DNA from 2 places in the Streptomyces sp. NPDC058620 genome. Region 1 is predicted to be linked to the other one. Evidence: riboswitches for the same ligand, from Rfam matches in the RefSeq annotation. Region 1 holds a riboswitch; the other holds the start of a gene.
What was found. A riboswitch is a leader RNA that binds a small molecule or an ion and turns the genes downstream of it on or off. The one in region 1 is predicted to bind glycine.

Region 1 (3,364 bases):
CGCGCCGGTAGAAGGGGCGCACCTTCGCCAGCATCCAGTCCCCGACGGGGTCCTGCGCCACGTCGAGCAGGACGAGATTGACCGGCCAGGGCGGCTGGACCAGGCCCAGCGCACGGCCGAGTGCGTCCATCGGGGCGCTCTGCCCCGCGCCGTCCCAGGTGGCGAACTCGACGCCGACGAAGAGGACCGGGTCGCCGCCCTCGATGCTGGCCAGCGCCCGGCGCGCCGTGCTCACCACGCCGCTCGCCTGGAACTCGCCGGACACCGCCGCGAGGAAGTCGATGGGGTCCTCCTGCCAGTCCGGCTCGTACAGCGTGACCCGGCCGCCGCTGGCGGGGCCGTCCAGCGGGGTGCGTCCGGCGCTGCACAGTTCGGCGACGGCGGGCGGCGGGAGGGGCAGCCCGACGGCACCGCCCGGATTCACGGCGATGCCGACCTGCGGGGGCAGCCCCCGGGCGAACTCGCGGGCGGGGGCCACGGCGAAGGAGAGGTGGGTGCCGACGCACAGCAGGAACTGGGCCTCGGAGCTGTACACCGGGACGTACGCGGCGCCGCCGATGTCCATCATCGGCAGGTCGAGGTCGGCGACGTCGGGACTGCCGCCGTTGGGCAGCGGCACCCAGAGCCGGCTGCGGCCGAGCACTTCGAGCAGCCGGCCGCCCGCTTCCGGGACGCCGACGGACGCGGCCAGTACTTCTTCGAGCTCGTTGGCCGGCCAGCCATGGTGCGGCTGCGTCTCGAACGGCGCCGGATTGTCCACTGGTCCCCTGCTTCCCTTCTGGTCCTGCCCTGCGGCAGAGATCGTAGACGAGCCGGCGTCCGCCGCCCGGGGAGAAGGAGCTACATCCGTTCGAACGAGATCCGGTCGAGCGCGTCCGCGGCCTGGCGGTCCAGCAGCACCGCCGAGGCGCACCCCGCAGGCAGCAGGCCGGTCTCGGTGTCGCGCATCAGCCGGCCGACCGAGCGCCGGTGACGGGCGAACGCGTAGCCGGAGACTCCGCGCCCGCGCTCCCGCTGCCCCTCCCTGGCCACCTCGGGGGTGACGTCGAGCAGGACGAGGTGCAGGATGCGGCCCCGGCGTCGGGCGTGCCGCGCCAGCCAGCGCCGTACCCAGGTCTGCGTACCGCAGTCGTGGACCACGACGGACTCACCGGAACGCAGGGTCTGCCAGAGTCCGGTGTAGTGGGCTGCCCGCACGAGGGGGCGGTAGAGGGCGTACGGGAGTAAACGGGGCAGGGCGCGGGCCCAGCGGTCCCTGGTGTCCTGGGAATCGATGGCCCGGTCCGTCACCGTGCGGCGGATCAGGGTGGACTTGCCGCTGCCGGGCAGCCCGGAGACGACCACCACATCGCCCGCGGCGAAGTCCAGACTGCGCGGGCTGCGCCCGTCCCGGCTGCGCAGATCGCGCACCACGGGCGCGTGCGTGCCAAGCCGCGCGCGGACGGGCATCGCCTGCTGCGGTGGCACCGCGCCGTGCGCGGCTCCCGCGGTCGTCGCGTAACGCTGCAACGTCGTCGCCTCCCCCTGTCCGTGACCCACGTATGCCCAAGAAGTGTAAAGAAAAGGTAATGCGGCACAACCGGCTCACCGGCCCGTATCCGTCGGGACCGGACGTCCCACTCTCCCGCATGCCGTGCGATGATGACCCCGCCAACTGCATACCGGCCGTTTGAATCCGCGCGGGAGAGTTCCGGACACTGTGTGTGCCGGGCGCCGAAGGAGCAAGTTCCTCCCTTGAATCTCTCAGGCCCCGTACCGCGTGGATGAGGCAGATCTGAAAAGCGAGCCGTCCGCGGCTCCACCCAAGGTGCAAGCCGACCTCTGCGGGGACACCCCTTCAGAGCCTCTCGGCGAACCTCTCAGGTTCCGATGACAGATGGGGAGGGATCGTCCTCTGTCGTCATGCCCTGGAGCCGTATCCATGAGCACTGCCCCGAGCCCTGCCCCCCGCCACACCGCGCTGGACGCCCTGCACCGTTCGCTGGGCGCCACCATGACCGACTTCGCGGGCTGGGACATGCCGCTGCGCTACGCCAGTGAGCGCGACGAGCACAACGCCGTACGCACCAGGGCCGGACTCTTCGACCTGTCGCACATGGGTGAGATCACCGTCACGGGCCCGCAGGCCGTCGATCTGCTGAACCACGCGCTGGTCGGCAACATCGGCACGGTCGGCCTCGGCCGCGCCCGCTACACGATGATCTGCCGCGAGGACGGCGGCATCCTGGACGACCTGATCGTCTACCGCCTGGGCGAGACCGAGTACATGGTCGTCGCCAACGCGGGCAACGCGCAGATCGTCCTCGACGCGATCACCGAGCGTGCCGCCGGCTTCGACGCCGTCGTACGGGACGACCGCGACGCGTACGCTCTGATCGCCGTCCAGGGCCCGGAGTCCCCCGGCATCCTGAAGTCCGTCACGGACGCCGACCTCGACGGGCTCAAGTACTACGCGGGCCTGCCCGGCACCGTCGCGGGTGTCCCCGCGCTGATCGCCCGTACCGGGTACACCGGCGAGGACGGCTTCGAGCTCTTCGTCGCCCCCGAGCACGCCGAGCGGCTGTGGAAGGCCCTCACCGAGGCCGGCGCCCCGGCCGGTCTCATCCCGTGCGGGCTCTCCTGCCGCGACACGCTGCGCCTGGAGGCGGGCATGCCGCTGTACGGGCACGAGCTGACCACCGCGCTGACCCCGTTCGACGCGGGTCTCGGCCGGGTCGTGAAGTTCGAGAAGGAGGGCGACTTCGTCGGGCGCGAGGCGCTCACGGCCGCCGCCGAGCGCGCCGAGACCGCTCCCCCGCGCAAGCTCGTCGGCCTGGTCGCCGAGGGCCGCCGGGTGCCCCGCGCCGGATTCCAGGTCGTCGCCGGCGGCACCGTCATCGGCGAGGTCACCTCCGGGGCCCCCTCGCCCACGCTGGGCAAGCCGATCGCCATGGCGTACGTGGACGCGGCGCACGCCGCGCCCGGCACCGCGGGCGTCGGCGTCGACATCCGGGGCACCCACGAGCCGTACGAGGTCGTGGCCCTGCCGTTCTACAAGCGCCAGAAGTGACATCCGGGACATCCCGGCATCCCTGGCGTGACGCAGTCGCGTCTCACACCGTAAGACCACCGTCCATCAGCACTCCCCCGCGTACAGGAGAATTCAGGTCATGAGCAACCCCCAGCAGCTGCGGTACAGCAAGGAGCACGAGTGGCTGTCGGCCGTCGAGGACGGTGTGGCCACGATCGGCATCACCGAATTCGCCGCCAACGCGCTCGGTGACGTCGTCTACGCCCAGCTCCCCGAGGTCGGTGACACGGTGACCGCGGGCGAGACCTGCGGTGAGCTGGAGTCGACCAAGTCGGTCAGCGACCTGTACTCGCC
Region 2 (3,364 bases), on a different contig from region 1:
GGTACGACGACCGGCCCGTGGTGGCGGAGCGCGATGCCAAGTCCGTGTCGGTCGAGGACACCTTCGACGTGGACCTGCACGACCGTGTGCGCGTCAGGACCGAGGTGGAACGGCTCGCGGACCGGTGCGTGCGGCGGCTGCGGGCCGCGGAGCGGTCGGGGCGGACCGTCGTGCTGAAGGTGCGGCGCTACGACTTCTCGACGCTCACCCGCTCCGAGACGCTGCGGGGCCCCACGGACGACCCCACCGTCATCAGAGAGGCCGCCGCACGGCTGCTGGAGGCCGTTGACACCACCGGGGGCGTACGGCTGCTCGGAGTGGGCGTCACGGGGCTGGCGGACTTCACCCAGGAGGACCTGTTCGCGCAGGCCGCCGACGCGCGCAACGCCGCCACGGGCCCGGAGCAGACCGACGGGACCGGCGTCGACGAGGAGCCGGCGGATGCCGGTGAGGAAGCCGCTGAGGAGACCCACGGGGAGCTCGCCGCGCGGCGCTGGCCTTCGGGACACGACGTACGGCACGCGGCCTACGGCCACGGATGGGTCCAGGGCAGCGGCGTGGGCCGGGTGACGGTGCGCTTCGAGGAGCCGGGCGACGCCCCGGGCCGGGTGCGCACCTTCCGCATCGACGATCCGGAGCTCCAGCCGGCCGATCCGCTGCCGCTCGTGAAGGACCCCGCGGACTACTCCTCCTGGCCGGCCAGCCTGCCGAAGTCCCGGTCCGGAGCCGGCTCGTCGGGCGGCGAGTCCAGCCCGTAGTGGCGGTAGAGCTGCAGCTCCTGCTCCGGTGAGAGATGCCGTCCGACGCCGAAGTCCGGCGCGTCCTTGATCAACGCGCGGTCGAAGGGGACGCGCAGCGAGTCCTCCACGAACTCGCTCGGCTCCAGCGGAACGAAGGCGTCCCTGCTGAAGAGCCCGGTACGGACGGCCGCCCACTCGGGCACACCGGTCGCGTCGTCGAGATAGACCTCATCCACCGTTCCGATCTTGGCGCCCTTGCGGTCGAATGCCTTGCGGCCGATCAGGCTGCGCGGATCGATGTCGGTCTGCACGGTGCCTCCCACTGGTCGCAGCAACTGAGGGTGGTCCCTCCATTACTCCACAAGCACCACGAAAGTGCAGATCGGGGGCGTCGGCCACTCGAGACGGCCGGCGTGCGCCCGCTGGTAGGCTGGCTGTGGCTGCTGACCCCGTGCGGGAGAGTCCTTCGGTTAAGAACCCGGAGGCGCCGAAGGAGCAAATCCTCCCCGGAATCTCTCAGGCCCCCGTACCGCACGGTTGAGGTCACTCTGGAAAGCAGGACGGGACTCGTACGGGCACATGCCGGCACGGGACCCATCCTCACCGACGGTGAAAGCCGGTACGCCATGGGCGGCCGGTGAAGCTCTCAGGTCGAGATGACAGAGGGGGAGGCCGTTCGGGCACCCACGCCGTGGTGCCCCTCGCAGGTCGTGACAGACCAGGAGGCCTCCATCATGACCCCCCGTCGCACTCCGCTCTCCCAGCTGGAGCAGGGCATTCCCTTCGAGCAGCGCCACATCGGGCCCGATGGCGAGGCCCAGGCGAAGATGCTCGCCCAGGTCGGCTACGGCTCACTCGACGAGCTCACCGCCGCCGCGGTGCCCGACGTGATCAGGAGTGCCGAGGCGCTGCGGCTTTCCGCCGCCCGCACCGAGGCCGAGGTCCTGGCCGAGCTGCGCTCCCTCGCCGACCGCAACCAGGTACTCGCCCCGATGATCGGGCTCGGCTACTACGGCACCTTCACCCCGCCGGTGATCCTCCGCAACGTCATGGAGAACCCGGCCTGGTACACGGCGTACACCCCGTACCAGCCGGAGATCTCCCAGGGCCGTCTCGAGGCGCTCCTCAACTTCCAGACCATGGTCGCCGAGCTGACCGGGCTGCCGACCTCGGGCGCCTCCCTGCTCGACGAGGGCACCGCCGCCGCCGAGGCCATGGCGCTCGCACGACGCGTCGGCAAGGTCAAAAACGGCGTCTTCCTCGTCGACGCGGACACCCTTCCGCAGACGATCGCGGTGATAGAGACACGTGCCGAGCCGACCGGTGTCGAGGTCGTCGTGGCGGACCTCGCCGAGGGCATCCCCGCGGACGTCGCCGAGCGCGGTGTCTTCGGCGTGCTGCTCCAGTACCCGGGCGCCTCCGGAGCCGTCCGGGACATCAAGCCCGTCATCGAGCAGGCCCACGAGCTCGGCGCCGTCGTCACCGTCGCCGCCGACCTGCTCGCCCTGACCCTGCTCACCTCGCCCGGTGAGCTGGGCGCGGACATCGCGGTCGGCACGACCCAGCGCTTCGGTGTGCCGATGGGCTTCGGTGGGCCGCACGCGGGCTTCATGGCCGTCCGCGAGAAGTTCGCCCGCTCCCTGCCCGGCCGCCTGGTCGGTGTCTCCGTGGACGCGGACGGCAACAAGGCGTACCGCCTGGCCCTCCAGACCCGCGAGCAGCACATCCGCCGCGAGAAGGCCACCAGCAACATCTGTACCGCGCAGGTCCTCCTCGCGGTGATGGCCGGGATGTACGCCGTCTACCACGGCCCCGACGGGCTGCGGACTATCGCCCTGCGCACGCACCGCTACGCCACGATCCTCGCCGAGGGCCTGCGGGCCGCCGGCGCCGACGTGGTGCACGGCTCCTACTTCGACACGATCACCGTGCGGGTGCCCGGCAAGGCCGCGGAGATCGTCGCGGACGCCCGTGAGCGCGGAGTGAACCTGCGGCTCGTCGACGGCGACCTCGTCTCCCTCGCCTGCGACGAGACCACGACCCGTACGCAGGTCGCCGCTGTCTGGGCCGCCTTCGGCGCCGAAGGTGACATCGAGGCGCTGGACGCGGGCGCCGCCGACACGCTGCCCGAAGGGCTGCTGCGCACGGACTCGATCCTCACCCACCCCGTGTTCCACCAGCACCGGTCCGAGACGGCGATGCTGCGGTACCTGCGCAAGCTGGCCGACCGCGACTATGCGCTGGACCGCGGCATGATCCCGCTCGGCTCCTGCACCATGAAGCTGAACGCGACCACGGAGATGGAGTCGATCACCTGGCCCGAGTTCGGCGCGCTGCACCCCTTCGCGCCGGCCGAGCAGGCGCAGGGCTTCCTGACCCTGATCCGCGAGCTGGAGGAGCGCCTCGCCGAGGTCACGGGCTACGACGCCGTCTCCATCCAGCCCAATGCGGGCTCGCAGGGTGAGTTCGCCGGTCTGCTGGCCGTCCGCGCCTATCACCGGGCCAACGGTGACGAGCAGCGCACGGTCTGCCTGATCCCCTCGTCGGCGCACGGCACCAATGCCGCGAGCGCCGTGATGGCCGGTATGACGGTCGTCGTGGTGAAGACCGCTGACGACGGCGAG

Region 2: another riboswitch for glycine. It lies ahead of gcvP (aminomethyl-transferring glycine dehydrogenase); the one in region 1 lies ahead of gcvT (glycine cleavage system aminomethyltransferase GcvT).

The regions. Positions count from the first base shown of each region.
Region 1 covers NZ_JBHXQO010000004.1:264,944-268,307, forward strand. The annotation lists gene ACFWSK_RS07495 (enhanced serine sensitivity protein SseB) at 1-760, opposite strand, end outside; gene ACFWSK_RS07500 (AAA family ATPase) at 841-1,539, opposite strand; glycine riboswitch at 1,671-1,768, shown strand; gene gcvT (glycine cleavage system aminomethyltransferase GcvT) at 1,922-3,049, shown strand; gene gcvH (glycine cleavage system protein GcvH) at 3,150-3,364, shown strand, end outside.
Region 2 covers NZ_JBHXQO010000035.1:62,046-65,409, reverse strand. The annotation lists gene ACFWSK_RS26660 (DNA polymerase IV) at 1-758, shown strand, start outside; gene ACFWSK_RS26655 (PRC-barrel domain-containing protein) at 683-1,051, opposite strand; glycine riboswitch at 1,185-1,282, shown strand; gene gcvP (aminomethyl-transferring glycine dehydrogenase) at 1,475-3,364, shown strand, end outside.